DNA from 4 places in the Streptosporangium heterodermiicola genome. Region 1 is predicted to be linked to each of the others. Evidence: riboswitches for the same ligand, from Rfam matches in the RefSeq annotation. Region 1 holds a riboswitch; each other region holds the start of a gene.
What was found. A riboswitch is a leader RNA that binds a small molecule or an ion and turns the genes downstream of it on or off. The one in region 1 is predicted to bind cyclic di-AMP.
Positions count from the first base shown of each region.

Region 1 (4,071 bases):
TCGCCGTCCGTCGCCGTCCGGCGTTCTGGCTCAGCGAGGTGGCGGTCTCCGGCGAGTACTGGGCCCGGCTGAGGGCCCAGCACGAGCGGTCGGGCCTGTGGCCGGTGCTGCTTGAGGACTCCGTCCAGCCCTGGTCGGCCGGCCAGATCGCCCCGGACACGGCCGGGCAGATCGACAACTACCACGCCGCCGCGTTCATGGCCGAGGTGTGGTCCGACTGGATCGCCAGGGCCAACGCCGACCAGCTGGAGCTGCTCGACCCCTTCGGTCCCGAGTGTCCGGGACCGGCCCCCTCGGGCAGGCTCGCCGCCGATCCCGGCGTGGTCGCCGACTGGTACGCCGGTCTGGTGGCCGAGCGCAGGACCCCGCTCGGGCTCGTCGCGGTCGAGCGCGGGGCCGACGCCCTCGCCGTCATGGGCTGGCAGGGCGCCCTGAACCACAACGAGTGGATGGTCCCGCTCGCGGCCGTCGTGCGGAGCTGGGAGGACAGGTTCGGGGTACGGGTGGTCGGGATGGGCTTCAACACCCTCGACCTCAGCGTCGCCGCGCCCCCGACGACCTCGGAGCACGCCCTGCACGTCGCCGCTGAGCACTGGACGTTCTGCCCCGACAGCATCATCCAGGGGGCGGGGAACCTCATCGACTACGCCGAGCAGATCAAGGGCAGGAACGCCTGGTCGTTCTGGTGGGACTGAACGGGGCGGGGCCCGGCGGGCGTGGTGTCCCGGGACGGGGATCGGCCGGTGTGGGCTCGACCCGCGAGGCGTGATTCCCCCCGTACGGGACCCGTGGGCGCGACGTCCCGGGATGAGGCCCGGAAACGGGGCCGGGGCGGGGTTCCGGAGGCGATCCTCGACATGGGGGAGACATCCGTGCTGGTAGGACGGTTGTTGGCCTGATGGGGCGATCGATGAGGCTTCCTTGAAGGTTGTAGGTAGATCTTCTGGGGTTTTCATGGTGTTTGCTTTGCTTTGTCCGGTTTTGGTGGGTAGTGTCCACAGTTATCGGTAGGCGACCTGCCCTTCACAAGAGGGAGCGGCCGGCCGACGTCGAATCCCGAGGGCCCCTACGGGCTCCGGAGCCGGGGAACCACTTTTCCGGGGTGAATCCGCCGCGACCGCGCGGCGATAGGGCAACTCCACCGCCCGAACCCGTCAGCTAACCCGGTAGACGAGATGGAGAGGAGATCCCCTCATGGATCACCGCGTCACCACGTCGGTGCACCCCGTGTCCGTGCCGACCACCTGACTTTTCTTCCCCCCGACATCCCCCGTCCCCCCGACCCTCTCGCCGCCCCGATCGCGGCAGCTTCCAGATCGTGCTCCGCGTAGCGATTGCCTGAGATTCCGGCTACGCCCCCTTTTCCGACGAGCGCGTCCCCGCCAGTGCACCCCCTTCGGTGTGTCGCACATGGCTGCCCCGTTCCCTCGCGAAAGAGCCTTTTCTCCATGCGCCCCTTCTTTGGTATGCACAAGAACGGCCTGAGCAAGTCCACCTGGCAGAACGACAATCCTCGCGGCAAGCGTCTCGCGGCCGCCGCCCTGGTCGGTGCGAGCGTCCTCGCCTCCGCCGGTGTCGCCCTGGCGCTGCCCGCCACCACCTGCTTCGCCGCCACCGCCGACCCCGAGGTCGGCGTGGCGAAGGCCAGTGCCGAGACCGTCCTCCTCCAGGGCGCGACCACGGCCTCCTACTTCTGGGACGACTCCTCCGGCCGGGCCGGTGACACCGGTCTGCCCGCGAGCGGCAGGCCGATGCAGAAGGGCATGATCGCCAGCCCGAGCTGGCCCCTGCTCACCGAGGGCTACCTCATCTACAAGGGCAAGAAGGCCAAGTTCTTCGTCGGCGACCGCGGTCCCGGCTCGCCCTCGAACCAGGGCATCATGATCGACATCGACGCCAAGACCTTCGCCGACCTGACCGGTGGAACGTTCAACGCCGGCACGCTCGGCGTGGACGGCAACGGCGGCATGGGCCACATCGACATCAAGTACGTGGTCACCAAGTGGGGCGGCGGTACGGGGATCAAGAACCACCCCGTCGCGTTCTCCACCGGCGCCTGGAGCCGCAGGGACAACAGCCCGGCCAAGCCCCCGACGGTCGTCTTCGCCAAGGCCCAGGAACTGGGCATAGGCGTGCAGACCCAGCTGGCGAGCGCCGCGGTGCGGCCGTGGGCCGGCAAGCCCAAGGTCATGGTCGAGCCCGCCTCCCTGCACACCCCGGCGGGCGTGGCCGTCGCCGGCGCCCGCGCCGCCGGGATCGGCGCCGGGAAGAACTGAGCCGGAGGTCGCGCCCCGCCGGAGTTCCCCCGCTCCGACTCTCTTTGGCGGGGCCCCGGCCATGGCCCTCCCGGGGGAGATCCCACCCCGCCGGTGGCCGGCTTTCCCCCGAATGGCATTCTGTCCCGCGTAACCAGCAAGGACGGTAGGAGCGCCATGACTCTGCGGGCCCCGGCGAACGGCATCGAGATCGCCTACGAAACCTTCGGCTTCCCGGGGGCCCGGCCCCTCCTGCTGATCACGGGCCTCGGTTGCCAGATGATCCAGTGGGACGAGAGGTTCTGCGCGCTGCTCGCGGATCGCGGGTACCACGTGGTGCGTTTCGACAACCGCGACAGCGGCGAGAGCACCCACCTGGGCGAGGCGGGGACGCCCGCCCTCGACGGGAGCGGAGAGGTCCCCTACCTGCTGGGCGACATGGCCGACGACTCCGCCGGGCTGCTCGACGCGCTCGGCTGGGACACGGCTCACGTGGTCGGCCTCTCGATGGGCGGGATGATCGCGCAGTCACTCGCGATCCGCCACCCGCACCGGGTGCGCAGCCTCACCTCGATCATGTCCACCCCGAGCCCGGGGGCTGCCCTGCTGACCGACCCCGACGTGCTCATGCCGGCCTTCACGCCCGACCGCGAGAGCGCGATCCGGCGGGCCCTCGACAACTGCGCGGCAGTCGGCTCGCCCGGCTACCCGTTCGACCGGGAGTGGAACGCCGAGATCGCCGGGCTGGGCTACGACCGGTCGTACGACCCGGCGGGCACGGCCAGGCAGGTGGCCGCGATCATGGCCTCCGGCGACCGCGCGCCCCGGCTCAAGGAGCTCGCGGTCCCGGCTCTCGTGCTGCACGGGGAGGACGACCCGCTCGTCCCGCTGCCCGCCGGGATCGCCACGGCCGACGCGATCCCCGGCGCCCGGCTGATCACCTTCCCGGGCATGGGCCACGACCTGCCCGCCGAGCTCTGGCCCGCCTTCGTCGACGCGATCGACGAGCTCACCACCGCCGCCGACTCCGGGCGTTGACCTCCGGCCTTTCAGGTGAAGCTCCGGAACGGCCCGGGGAGGCCCGGGGAGGCCCGGGGAAGCTCGGGGAGGGCTCCGGTGCGGTCCGTGCCTCCCGGGGCGCGGGCCGCACCGGAGGATCACACTTCGAGCTTCTCCTCGATGCCGCGCAGGACGTGCCGCGCGAGCGCGAGGTTGGCCCGGTTCCGGTCGAGAGCCAGGTAGAGGAACAGCCCTTTGCCGCTCCGGCCCGAGATCGGGCGGATGATGTGGTACTGCGTACCGAGCGTGATGAGGATGTCCTCGATGCCGTCCTTGAGGCCGAGCGACTCCATGGTCCGCAGCTTGGCCTTGACGACCTCGGTGTTGCCCGCGGCCGCCACCTGGAGGTCGAGGTCCTTGGACCCGCCGAGCGCGCCCAGCGCCATCCCGCTGTTGTAGTCGACGACGACCGAGCCGATGGCGCCGTCGATCGTCATCATCTCCTTGAGCGAGATGTCCATGTTGCCCATTGCTGTCTCCGATCACTGGGGTATCGATACGCGTGAGCTGACGGCCGCCAGCCTCGCCGCCGTCTTGCGGCCCTCGATCCGGAGCAGCCCGAGGTTGGTACCCGGGCGCGCCAGGACCGTGAGGACGATCTTGGGTCCGGCGGCGTAGAACGCCGCGTAGCCGTTGGTGCCGGAGATCAGCGTCTCCTCGAAGGCGCCCTTGCCGGCCATGCTCGTCATCCGGCGGCTGAGGGCCAGCACGGCGGAGGAGAGCGCGCCGGTCTGCTCGCCGTCCCTCTCCAGGTCGC
Region 1 covers NZ_JBPJSR010000005.1:221,839-225,909, forward strand. The annotation lists gene ACSC1Q_RS13330 (DUF4253 domain-containing protein) at 1-695, shown strand, start outside; cyclic di-AMP (ydaO/yuaA leader) riboswitch at 1,038-1,188, shown strand; gene ACSC1Q_RS13335 (hypothetical protein) at 1,449-2,276, shown strand; gene ACSC1Q_RS13340 (alpha/beta fold hydrolase) at 2,433-3,293, shown strand; gene ACSC1Q_RS13345 (hypothetical protein) at 3,413-3,784, opposite strand; gene ACSC1Q_RS13350 (roadblock/LC7 domain-containing protein) at 3,797-4,071, opposite strand, start outside.

Region 2 (4,071 bases), on a different contig from region 1:
CGTACGGCCTTCGCCAGGTCGGGGGGCACGGGCAGCGCGGTGAAGATCGACAGCCGTCCCGAGCGGGCGGCGGCGCGCAGCCTGAGCCCGGCCGCCGCGCCGAGGGCGGTCCTGAGCCTTCCGACCTTCGCCCTCGCCCGCAGCAAGGGTGTTCCCAGCCTGCCGGTGAGCAGTTCCAGGAGCCTGATGGTGGCGAGCCCGTCGTCGACGATCACGATCCGGCCGGGGAGCGCGGTGAGCCAGCGGAACTGGACCTTGCCGGAGAAGGCGTCGCCCACCACCCAGGTCTCCCCCCGGCGCGGCCGGGGCATGTCCGGCCTGGCCGCGGTGAGCTCCAGCCCGCTCGGCAGGGTGAGACGGCCCAGCTCGCGGCCCGTCACGGCCAGCGGGCGGAGTTTCGCCCTGGGCACGAGATGGCTGCGGGCGCCGAGCAGCCCGGCGTGGTGGGCCTCCACCGCGCAGAGCATCTGCAGCGGTGACTCCACCCAGGCAACGGCCGAACCCTGATCCCGCGCGTGGTCTCGGCCGTCCTCCACGCCGGGCGATGACCCGTTCACGACTGCCACAACCTAACCCGGTGTCCTTAAGCGCCCGGGAACTGCGGGTGAACAGCCGACCACGCGCGCTTGATGATGATCGTCCGGTCTTTACCCGCGTGCGCGACGAGGCCTGGGGGAAAGCGCGTTCCTTTGCCCGACACCTTTACCTTCGCGGGGCCGCGGAGCCCCGTCGAGCGCGTCTCTTTACCTTCCGGGCGGCGAGGCCTGCCCGCCTCCCTCTGCCGCGTCCCTGAGCTGCGAAAACTCTTCTGGACACGGGCCCGGAGCAGCCGGATCCGGCACGTCGGCTCCGGCCCTTCATGGGAGAACCCCTACCATCCGAATACTTTTTACCATCGAAAACCTGTTCGATACTTGACCGAGTGCGTCACCCCCCGGCCGGAGCCTCACCCGTGCGTCACAGCCCCCTCCGGCCGGCAACTCGCGGGCGGGTCCGGAAAATCCGGATCGCCGTGGAGACAGGGGGTCCCGGTCCCGGCGGGGTGTCCTCCCGCCCCGCCGGGGAGGGGCGTGGCCGGGGCCGCCTCACCCCACCCCTCAGTCGGACGGCACCGTGCAACACCTCCCCGGTTCGGACGTATTCCCAAGCCAGGGCAATATGTCCTACTTGTAATCGTCTGTCCCCCTGACGTACCTTCGTCCTATTCATGGCAATTGCCTAGGTCTATCCAGGTCTGTGCATTGCCGTCACATTGCCCGACCGTGTCCCACCCGGCGGAGACCTTTCCGCCGACGGTGAGCACGGCCGCCGAATCCGCGAGGTCTGCGGAACCGGGGAACCACGTTCCTGGGGTGAATCAGCGCACCTGTGCGCCGTAGGGCACTTCCCAGCCCGAACCCGTCAGCTAACCCGGTAGGCGGAATGGAAGCGAAGCAAGGAGTCGAACCCCCGTATGACCCATCGCCTCATCTCCACTCCCCGCGCGGCATGCGCCATCATGGGCGCGTGCGTCGCCCTGGCGACCGGCACCACCGGCACCGCACTGGCCGACGGCCACGGCGTCGTGAACGCCCCGCCCGTCGACACCCAGGCGCAGGCCTCCAAGGTCGCGAAGACCCCCCTGCAGATCGTGGCCGAGAGGCTCCCCAAGGTCTCCGCGGCGAAGGTCCTGGACATCGCCTCCAAGCAGATCGGCGTCCGCGAGAACGCCCAGGGCGGCGGCACCAAGTTCCACTCCTGGTACATGTCGAGCCCCCGGGCCAAGGAGACCCTCGCCCGCGACGGCGGCAGTACCGTGTACGACTACGCCAACGCCCCCTGGTGCGCGATGTTCGTCTCCTGGGTCGGCGAGATGGCCGGCATCCGCCCCACCATGGGCTGGGACGCCTACACCGTGGCCCACGCCAAGTGGTTCAAGAACAACGGGCACTGGGGCACCATCCCCACCCCCGGCGCCGTCGTCTACTTCGACTGGGCCGGCGGCAAGACCATCGACGGCATCGACCACGTCGGCTTCGTGAAGAAGGACAACGGGGACGGCACGATCACCACGATCGAGGGCAACACCGGCAACGGCGACGTCGAGCAGCGCGTCCGGCCCGTCTCCCAGGTCGTCGGCTACGGCTACCCCGTCTACTCCAACTGACCCGCCCCCGCCACCCGCACCCGTCCTCCCCTGCGGCGCGGGCGTCCCGGCCCCCCGCCGGTGAACGGCGGCCCGGTCCACACGCTCCCGGGGGCGTCGCCCGAACAGGCGACGCCCCCGGGAGCGTTCCGCGTCCCCCCTCCCCCCGGGAGCGTCCCGCGCCCCCTCGCCCGATCCCGGGAGCGTTACGTGTCCCCCTCTCCCGACTTCCGGGAGCGTTCCGCACCTCCCCCCTCGTCCCTCCCCGGGAACGTCCCCCCCTCCCCTGGCTCCGATGGCGTCTCCTCGCCCCCTCCCCCGGCCCGGCTCCGGTGGCCGGGGTCCCTCGCCGCCCTCCCCGACCCCCTCCTGACACCCTCTTGACAGCCCTCAGCGGGCGCCCGCCGAGGGAGCCACCCTCGACCCCGATCGGCGTCCCCCGCCCCCGCGCGGACACGAAATGCCCCGACTGTATGTCCGTGAGATGGGAGCGCTCCCAATCATCTTGATGAGATCTTTGTGCAGGTTTGGTACCAATAGTCCTGCCTAAAACGGCCGGATGTAACGGTTGAGTTTCGGCATATTGACGTCCCGGTTGCCCATCGTCCACTCTTCGTGGGAGCGCTCCCAAAGCACATTGAGGAACGACCTCGTCACGAGGACCGCGTTTGTCGGGGACCGGTCCGCGATGTCGCCTCCCAATGATTCGGGCGACCACCTGAGAGGGGTCCGGAATGTTGAACAACAAGCGGCACGGCAGGCTCGCCGCCGTCGCGGTCATGGCGGCCACCGCCCTGGCCGTCACGTCGTGCAGCTCCAGCGAGCCCGCCACGCCCGCCGCGAACGGCGGCTCCGCCGCGGCGGCCGAGCCGGTGACCATCACCGTGCACACCTTCGGCGGCGGCGAGAACTTCGGCTACGACAAGGCCGTGGAGACGTGGAACGCGGCGCACCCGAACATCCAGGTCAAGTACCAGAACCTGACCGACCGGTTCGAGGACGTCTACCTCCCGCAGCTGCTACAGCGCCTGCAGGCCAACAGCGGCGCGGCCGACATCATCGCCCTGGACGAGGGCGCGATGGGCCTCATGAAGGCCCGCCCGCAGTTCTTCACCGACCTCGCCGAGTACGGGCTGGACAGCCGCAAGGCCGACTTCCCCGCGGCGAAGTGGGACAACGGCATCAACGCCGACAACAAGCTCTTCGCCCTGGGCACCGACATCGGCGGCATGACCATGTGCTACCGCAAGGACCTGTTCGAGAAGGCGGGCCTGCCCACCGGGCGCGAGGAGGTCGGCAAGCTCTGGCCGGACTGGAACGCCTTCAAGGCGATCGGCGAGAAGTTCAAGGCGGCCAACCCCGGCAAGGGTGACCCGAAGTTCCTCGACGGCCCCAACACCCTCTACAACGTGATCCTGTCGCAGGAGGCGCCGAAGAACGGCAACGTCGCCTACTTCGACCAGAAGAACCAGCTCGTCATCGAGACCAACCCGGCCATCAAGACCTCCTTCGACACGGTGAAGAGCTTCAGCGAGGCGGGCCTGACCGCCAAGCTCGGCTCCTTCACCCCGCCGTGGAACGCCGCGATCAAGAAGGGCGGCTTCGCGACCATGGGCTGCCCGGCCTGGATGCTCGGCGTGGTCTCCGGCGCGGCCGGTGACGACAACAAGGGCAAGTGGGACGTCGCGTCCGTGCCCGGCGGCGCGGGCAACTGGGGCGGCTCCTACCTGGCCATTCCCAAGCAGAGCAAGCACCCCAAGGAGGCCGCCGAGGTCCTGAACTACCTCACCGGCAAGGAGGGCCACATCATGGCCTTCCAGGAGGCCGCGGCCTTCCCGAGCTCCATCACCGCGCAGCAGGACCCGGCGGTCGCCGACCTGAAGAACCCGTTCTTCAACGACGCGCCGACCGGCCAGATCTTCGGCGCCTCGGTCAAGGACCTGCTG
Region 2 covers NZ_JBPJSR010000002.1:416,369-420,439, reverse strand. The annotation lists gene ACSC1Q_RS05695 (hypothetical protein) at 1-485, opposite strand, end outside; cyclic di-AMP (ydaO/yuaA leader) riboswitch at 1,297-1,435, shown strand; gene ACSC1Q_RS05690 (CHAP domain-containing protein) at 1,454-2,146, shown strand; gene ACSC1Q_RS05685 (ABC transporter substrate-binding protein) at 2,860-4,071, shown strand, end outside.
Region 2: another riboswitch for cyclic di-AMP. It lies ahead of ACSC1Q_RS05690 (CHAP domain-containing protein); the one in region 1 lies ahead of ACSC1Q_RS13335 (hypothetical protein).

Region 3 (4,071 bases), on a different contig from region 1:
ACCAGCCGGGACCAGGCCAAGGACGCGCTCGCCGAGGCCGACGAGACGCGTGACGACCTGGCCGAGGAGAAGACCAAGGCCGACAAGATGGTCAGGGCCCAGACGAAGATCCTGCGCGAGCTCAACGTCTTCAAGACGGGCAACCCCGAGAGCTCCGGGATCCAGTACAGCGGTTCCGCCTCGGGCAACGCCCGCGCCGCCCTGCAGTTCGCCTTCGCCCAGGTCGGCAAGCCCTACCAGTACGGTGGCACGGGCCCCGGCGGCTGGGACTGCTCCGGCCTGGTCCAGGGCGCCTGGCGCAGCGGGGGGGTCAGCCTCCCCCGCACGACCTGGGAGCAGTGGAGCTGGGGCGCGAGCCGCAAGGTCTCGCTGAGCGAGCTCCAGCCGGGCGACCTCATCTTCAGCGAGGGTCTCGGCCACGTCAGCATGTACGCGGGCAACGGCCAGATCGTGCACGCCCCGCAGACCGGCGACGTCGTCAAGGTCGTCCCGCTGTCCGCCTACGGCCGTCGCATCGTCGGAGCCGTCCGCCCCTGACCCCGTGTGGCGGGCCCCGGCCTTCCCGGGCCGTCCCGGCCCGCCTCGCGCCGGAGGGGCGCATCTCGCGAGGACGGGCTCTCCGCCCTTGAGCGCTTCCTGTCCTGCGAGCACGCGCGACGACCACGCCGAGCATCCGCGCACCGGGTACGGCACCTTCGGGTGGCTGCTCGAACCGATGCCCGACGCCGCCGGGTTCGAGATCACCGAGGTGGATTTCCGGCAGTCGATCTACGGCGCCTGCACGCGTGTCAGGCGCTGAGACCGCCCGGCCGGGTCGCCCTGGATCGGTCCATCCGCGAGGTTCAAACCTCGATCGGGAAGATGTGATGAATATTACAAAAATTGCTATTTGTCGGAGTGGTTCCGTTCGTGTGACGAGAGTCATATCTCAATAGCATAAATAGCCATTAAGCAGGGGTAACGGGAAGATCAATAGGACTGGCCGGGCATCCGATTTGGCGAATGCTTTGCCGAAAGTTGGAGATCGGGGTAACTTCTGGCGTCGCGACGTGCAAGCCACGCCGTCGCGGCGAATGTCGGTCTTCGGGCCGGTGTCCCTATAGAAATCCAATCGGCCGCCGTGCCCCCAGCCGGGGGCAGGGCTCATCACGGCGGCCCGCCGAATCCATGCAGCCAGGAGGCATGGAACCGGGGACCCAAAAGGCCCAGCACAGCGTGGCCAGGGGTGAATCGGCGCATTTGCGCCGTAGGGCATCTTCCAAGCCCGAACCCGTCAGCTAACCCGGTAGGCATCAGTGGAAGTCCCAAGGAGAAATCCTGTCTACCACCCCGCACAACCCCCGTCTGTCACGCCTTTTCCGCCTTTCCCTCGGCGGCATCGCCCTCACCCTGACCGCCTCAGCCGGAGCGGTCACCCTGGGGCCCACGGCGGCGCAGGCGGCGGCTGACGGCCCCCCGGAGATACTGGTCAACAGCGCGGCCGGTGTTTCCGAGAAGGCCGAGAGCACCACGAAGACCGCCCCTCAGGCCGGGACCGTGTCCAAGACCGTGTCCAAGACCAAGGCCAAGAGCAAGACCAGGGCGGCACTGCAGAAGGTCCGGGCCGGCAAGGCGGTCTCGGCGGCCAAGAAGCAGATCGGCGATCCGTACCGGTGGGGAGCCTCCGGCCCCGGAGCGTTCGACTGCTCGGGGCTCGTCCGATACGCCTGGCGGAAGGCGGGCGTGTCCCTTCCCAGGATCACGCACAGCCAGTACAGGTCGATCAGGAAGAAGGTCTCGTGGAGCAAGTTGCACCCCGGTGACCTGCTGTTCTTCAGTGGAAAGGGCCATGTCGGCATGTACGTCGGCAAGGGCAGGATGGTCCACTCACCGAGCAGCGGCAAGACGGTCCGTGTCGTGAGGCTGGCGGGCTACTACAGGTCCGCCTTCGCCGGAGCGGTACGGCCCGGGGCCTGAGCCCCGCCCGGAACCCGGGACCCGCGCGTGAGCCAAGGCTCCGTACGGGCCCGGGTTCCGTGCGTGAGTCCTGGGTTCCGGGCGTGAGTACGGCATCCGGGATCCGGGATCCGCGCGTGAGCACCTGTCCAAGCCCCGAGCGCCTGTCTGAGCACGGAAAAGCGGCCCCGGCCCTCCCGCGGGAGGGCCGGGGCCGTTCCATGTCGTTCGAGTACCATCGGCTCGTATGTCCGTCCCGAAAGGGCGCCGCGCCGTGCTCGCCGGGATGCTGGCGCTGATGAGCGCCGGTCCGTTCGCCGGGACGGGACCCCTCCTGGCCGGAGCCGCACCGCTCCCGCCCACCCCCGCCTCCCACCTCTCGTACGGCGCCAGGACGTCCCCTCGCGACCTGTGGCCGGGCGCCGCGGTCATCGTCGGGGGCGAGCACTCCCTCGTGGTCGGGCACGGCGTCCCCGCCGCCGTCCTGCGGGATCTGGCGGCGAGGGCCGACCGGGCCCGCGCGACGATCGCGGCGATCTGGGGGCCGGTCCCCGCGGTGATCCTCTTCCCCGCCACCGACGCCGAGGCCGCGACGCTCGCCGGGGCCGGGAGCACCCACGGACTGGCCGCGATGGCGATCGCGGACCGGGTGATCGTCCTGCCGTCGGGGTACGCCAGGCTCACCGAGACCGGCAGGGACGTGGTGATCACCCACGAGCTCGCCCACGTGGCCACCGGCGCGACCCGCGGCGGCCGGGTGCCGATGTGGCTGTCGGAGGGCTTCGCCGACTACGCGGGCTACCGCGACGCCGGGATCGCGGTGCGCACGGCCGCCGCCGAGCTGGCCGCCGAGGTGCGCTCGGGCGTCCTGCCCGCCAGGCTCCCCGGCCCGGCCGACTTCGCCCCCGGCGCGCCGAGGCTCGCGCAGGCGTACGAGGAGGCGTGGCTCGCCTGCAGGTTCGTCGCGGAGCGCTTCGGGGAGAAGGCGCTGGTGAGGCTCTACGGTAGCGATGTCGGGAGCACGCTCGGCCTGACGGTGGCCGAGTTCACCGGAGCCTGGCGCGACTACCTCAGGAAGGAACTCACGTGACGCTGAGCACGACGGACACGCCCTCGGGCGTGCGGTCGGCGGGGTGGGCGCTGGCCGTGCTGGGGGTGGTCACGCTGGCGGTCGTGGCGTTCACCACGCCCTGGAGGGCGCTGCCCGAGGGGGCCCCGGCCGTCGTTCCCGATCCGGCCCGCGACTTCACCGCCGAGCAGATCACCAGGTCCGAGACGTTCGACGCGCTGGTCAGCCTTCCCGGTTACCTGTCGCTCGGCCTGACGCTGCTCGTGGCGGGGGTGCTGGTGGCCACCCCGCTGGGCGCGCGGCTCGCCGACCGGCTGCCGGGGCCGTGGTGGCTGCGGGCGCTCCTCGGCGTGCTGGCGCTGTCGGTGGCCGTGGCGATCCTGCGGTGGCCCCTGGGGATGTGGTCGGAGGGCTACCTGCGCGAGTTCGGGCTGTCCACCCAGGCCTGGCCCGCCTGGGCGGCCGACCGGGCGAAGAGCACCGGCATCGGCACCGCGCTGAACGCGATCATGGTGCTGGCGGTGATCGCGCTGGCGCGGCGCTACCGGCGCTGGTGGATCCCCGCGGCGGGCGGGGCGTTCGTCCTGACCGTGGCCGCCTCCTTCGCCTACCCGGTGCTCATCGAGCCGGTCTTCAACGACTTCAGGCCGCTGGAGGCGGGGCGGCTTCGCGACGACCTGCTCGCCATGGCCGCCAGGGACGGCGTGCCGGTCGAGAACGTGCTCGTCGCCGACGCCTCCCGGCGGACCACCGCGCTCAACGCGTACGTCTCCGGATTCGGCGCGACCCGCAGGATCGTGGTCTACGACACGCTGCTCCGCGCCCCCGCCGACGAGGTGGAGCTGGTGGTCGCGCACGAGCTGGGCCACGCCAAGGCGGGCGACGTGCTGTCGGGCACGCTCGTCGGCGGCCTGGGCGCGGCGTTCGGGGCGTGCCTGCTCTACGCGGTGACCTCGGCGGGGGTCGTACGGCGCGGGACGGGGGTCACCTCGCTCGGCGACCCGAGGGCGGTGGGCCTGGTCATGGGGCTGCTGAGCCTGGCCACGGTCCTGTCGGGACCGGCCCAG
Region 3 covers NZ_JBPJSR010000001.1:727,951-732,021, reverse strand. The annotation lists gene ACSC1Q_RS02945 (C40 family peptidase) at 1-537, shown strand, start outside; gene ACSC1Q_RS02940 (hypothetical protein) at 626-799, shown strand; cyclic di-AMP (ydaO/yuaA leader) riboswitch at 1,148-1,307, shown strand; gene ACSC1Q_RS02935 (C40 family peptidase) at 1,537-1,956, shown strand; gene ACSC1Q_RS02930 (hypothetical protein) at 2,183-3,025, shown strand; gene ACSC1Q_RS02925 (M48 family metallopeptidase) at 3,022-4,071, shown strand, end outside.
Region 3: another riboswitch for cyclic di-AMP. It lies ahead of ACSC1Q_RS02935 (C40 family peptidase); the one in region 1 lies ahead of ACSC1Q_RS13335 (hypothetical protein).

Region 4 (4,071 bases), on a different contig from region 1:
TCCGGCCGGAAGGTCACGATCGTGCCGTTCTCCTGGCGGTAGGCCTTGAGCCCCTCGAAAAGCTCCTGCGCGTAGTGGAAGACCGACGTCGCGGGGTCGAGGCTGAGCGGGCCGTACGGCACGAGTTCGGCGTCGTGCCAGCCCTGCCCCTCGGTGTAGTCGATCGAGATCATGTGGTCGGTGAAGACCTGCCCGAACCCGGGGCTCGCCAGTACCTGCTCGCGCTCTGCCGCGGTGCGAGCGTGGTCGGAGAGCTGCACGTCGAAGCTGAGCTTCTGAGCGGTGGTCATCGCACGGATCCTTCTCTTGGTGTCTGGCTTACCCTTGGGTCCATTCTGCGTCGGACCGGGTAACGGGAAACTACTCCATCCATGCCGAAAACCGGCACTGCTGGAGAAACAAAAACGCGCCTGGCGGCTCGGGTGAGCCGCCAGGCGCGTCGGGGTCGAGGAGGGCGGCTTCCTCAGCCGGCTACTCGGGCGGTGATGTCGTCGCCGATCTCGCGGGTGGTCCGGCCGGCCCGGCCGGTCAGCCGCTCGACCAGGTCGTCGGCGACGGCCCGCTCGACCCTGGCGGCCTCGGCGGCCAGGCCCAGGTGATCGAGGAGCATGGCGATCGACAGGATCGTGGCGGTCGGGTCGGCCTTGCCCTGGCCCGCGATGTCGGGGGCGCTGCCGTGAACCGGCTCGAACATGCTCGGCGCGGTGCGGTCGGGGTTGACGTTGCCGCTCGCCGCGAGGCCGATGCCACCGGCGATCGCCGCGCCGATGTCGGTGAGGATGTCGCCGAAGAGGTTGTCGGTGACGATCACGTCGAAGCGCTCGGGCTGGCTGACGAAGAACATCGAGGCCGCGTCGACGTGGCAGTAGTCGGTCTGGACGTCGGGATACTCCAGGCCGACGCGGTCGAAGGTGCGGGCCCAGAGGTCACCGGCGTAGGTGAGCACGTTGGTCTTGTGGACCAGGGTCAGCTTCCCGCGGGGGCGGCCCTGCGCCTTGTCGAAGGCGTAGCGCACGACGCGCTCGACGCCGTACGCGGTGTTCAGAGACTCCTGGGTGGCGATCTCGTGCGGCGTGCCCCGGCGCATGACGCCACCCGCGCCGGCGTACGGACCCTCGGTGCCCTCGCGGACGACGATCATGTCGATGTCCTCGGGGCGGGCCCTGCCCAGCGGCGTCTCGACGCCGGGGAAGAGCTTGACCGGGCGGAGGTTCACGTAGTGGTCGAGCCGGAAGCGGAGCTTGAGCAGCAGGTCGCGCTCCAGGATGCCCGGGGGCACGCTGGGGTCGCCGACCGCGCCGAGCAGGATCGCGTCGTATCCGCGCAGCTCGTCGAGGACCGTGTCGGGCAGGGTCTCGCCGGTCTCGTGGTAGCGCTTGGCGCCGAGGTCGTAGGTGGTGGTCTCCACCTTCGTGCCGACCGCTTCGAGGACCTTCAGCCCCTCGGTGACGACCTCGACTCCGATTCCGTCCCCGGGGATGACCGCCAGGCGAATGTTACGCGAATCCATGCAGGCACCTTACCGGTCCGTCTCGGTGATCGAACAACGGTCTCATCCTCCGGACACGCTCGCCCGTCGGACCCCCTGATCGTTTTGTCCATTTTTGCTTCCTATTGACCGTTTCGTGAGGTTTGGTTATGGTCCTCCCATTCACATCAATGCCTAATCCGTACGGGCCATCCCCTTACCGGGCCCGCACGGAGCCGGGGAACCACTCTTTACGGGATCTACCTGGCCTCGGGAACCCCGCTCCTCCCCCGGAGCGCCGTTCCCGGCCGTCGTCAGGTGGATTCCTTGGGGCGAATCAGCGCGTTCTCGCGCCGTAGGGCGGCCTCCACGCCCGAGCCCGACAGCTCACCCGGCCGGCCTTATGGAAGGAATCATCCTGTCCGGCACAGTTCTCCCCCGCGTCCTGTCCATCTCCGCCTCCATGATCGTCGTCGGCGCCGCGGTGTGCGCGACCTCACCCGCCGCCCTGGCCGCCTCCCCGCCCCCCGCCCCCGGGCCCGCCGCGCTCAACACCCCCGCGCTGAGAGAGGCCCTGAAGGCCGTGGCCGTCAGGCCCGCCTGGCAGAAAGCCGTGAAGTGGGCCCTGTCCAAGCAGGGAACGCCCTACGTCTGGGGCGGCACCGGCCACGGCGGCTTCGACTGCTCCGGCCTGGTGCTCCGCGCCTACGGCGCCGCCGGGATCAAGCTCCCCCGCGTCACCAACGACCAGTACGCCGCCTTCTCCAAGAAGATCGCCTGGAAGAATCTCAAGCCCGGTGACCTGGTCTTCTTCAGCGGCCTCGGCCACGTCGGCATGATCACGAAACCCGGCTACATGGTGCACGCCCCGCAGACCGGCGACGTGGTCAAGGAGGAGAAACTCGACTCCTGGCGCCGCGAGTCCTTCGCCGGCGCGGTGCGCCCCGACCCGCAGGGTGTTCAGCTGGCCAAGCGGGTCGAGCTCGCGACCGAGACCGTGACCGGCGGATGAGACACGCCGGCGGATCACCGCCGGGAGACAGTGGAGACCCCGGCGGCGAGAACGGGTTCAGCGGGTGGGGACACCACCGTTGTCCCTGCGGTCCAGAGCGGTCTGGAGCGCGTCGGCGGCCTCGTCCTCGGTCTCGTCGGGACGGTTCCAGGGATACATGTCGTACATGGCGAATCTCGTCTCGGTCGCATGCCAGCAAGGAAGGTGGTCGAGACTCCGGTCGGGACTCCGACCAGGCCTGATGTCGCGGGTCCGGATCACGGACCGGCGGCGGGGGCTTGGAGCCGGCACGCGCCACGACACCGCGGCGAGTCGCCGGCCTGCCCCTGTCAGGCCTCGCCGCGGCAGGTAGGAATTACGAGAACCTGGCGCATTTCACTCCAGGTTACCCGGCGGTGGAAACACCGTCTCGTCCGGCGTACACACTTCTCACATGCTGAGACGAGAGGTGGCCGCCGCCCCGGTCTCCGGGGTGGCGGCCACCTGGGCTTTTCCGGCTAGTCGGCCAGGTCGACCGAGCGGCCGCTGTCGGCGCCGATCTCCGAGCCGATCTGGTCGATCACCTCGGCCGGGATGGCGGTGTCGACGGTGAGCGCGATGAGCGCCTTGCCGCCCTTGACGTCACGGGCCACCTGCATCGAGGCGATGTTGATCGAGTGGTCGCCGAGGATGCGGCCGACCACGCCGACGATGCCGGGGCGGTCGGTGTAGGTGAAGAACGACAGGTGGTCGGTCGGCTCGATCTCCATCTGGTAGCCGTTGACCTCGACGATCTTCGTGATCTGCCTCGGCCCGGCCAGGGTGCCGGAGACCGAGATCGCGCGGCCGTCGGCGAGGACGCCGCGGACCGTCACGACGTTGCGCCAGTCGGGGCTCTCGGAGCTGGTGATCAGCTCGACCGACACGCCGCGGTCCTTGGCCAGCAGCGGGGCGTTGACGTAGGTGACCGAGTCCTCGACCACGTCGGTGAAGACGCCCTTGAGCGCGGCCAGCTCCAGCACGCGGACGTCGTGGGAGGCGATCTCGCCGCGCACCTCGACGTCGAGCTTGGTGGCGACCTCGCCCGCGAGGGCGGTGAACACCCGGCCGAGCTTCTCGGCCAGCGGCAGGCCCGGCTTGACGTCCTCGGCGACGGCGCCGCCCTGGACGTTGACCGCGTCCGGCACGAACTCCCCGGCGAGCGCGAGCTTCACGCTGCGCGCGACCTGGGTGCCGGCCTTCTCCTGGGCCTCGTGGGTGGAGGCGCCGAGGTGCGGGGTGACGACGACCTGGTCGAGCTCGAAGAGCGGGCTGTCGGTGACCGGCTCCTTCGGGAACACGTCGATGCCGGCGCCGGCGACGCGGCCCTCCTTGATCGCGGAGTAGAGGGCGTTCTCGTCGATGATGCCGCCGCGGGCGACGTTGATGAGGCGGACGTTCGGCTTGACCGTGTGGAGCTCCCTGTCGCCGATGAGACCGATGGTCTCCTTCGACTTGGGCAGGTGCACGGTGATGAAGTCGGCCTCGCTCAGGGCCTCCTCCAGCGAGACCAGCCGGACGCCCATCTGCGCGGCGCGGGCCGGCTGCAGGTAGGGGTCGTAGGCGATCAGCT
Region 4 covers NZ_JBPJSR010000008.1:197,356-201,426, reverse strand. The annotation lists gene ACSC1Q_RS19375 (branched-chain amino acid aminotransferase) at 1-290, opposite strand, end outside; gene ACSC1Q_RS19370 (3-isopropylmalate dehydrogenase) at 464-1,510, opposite strand; cyclic di-AMP (ydaO/yuaA leader) riboswitch at 1,651-1,884, shown strand; gene ACSC1Q_RS19365 (C40 family peptidase) at 1,872-2,480, shown strand; gene serA (phosphoglycerate dehydrogenase) at 2,978-4,071, opposite strand, start outside.
Region 4: another riboswitch for cyclic di-AMP. It lies ahead of ACSC1Q_RS19365 (C40 family peptidase); the one in region 1 lies ahead of ACSC1Q_RS13335 (hypothetical protein).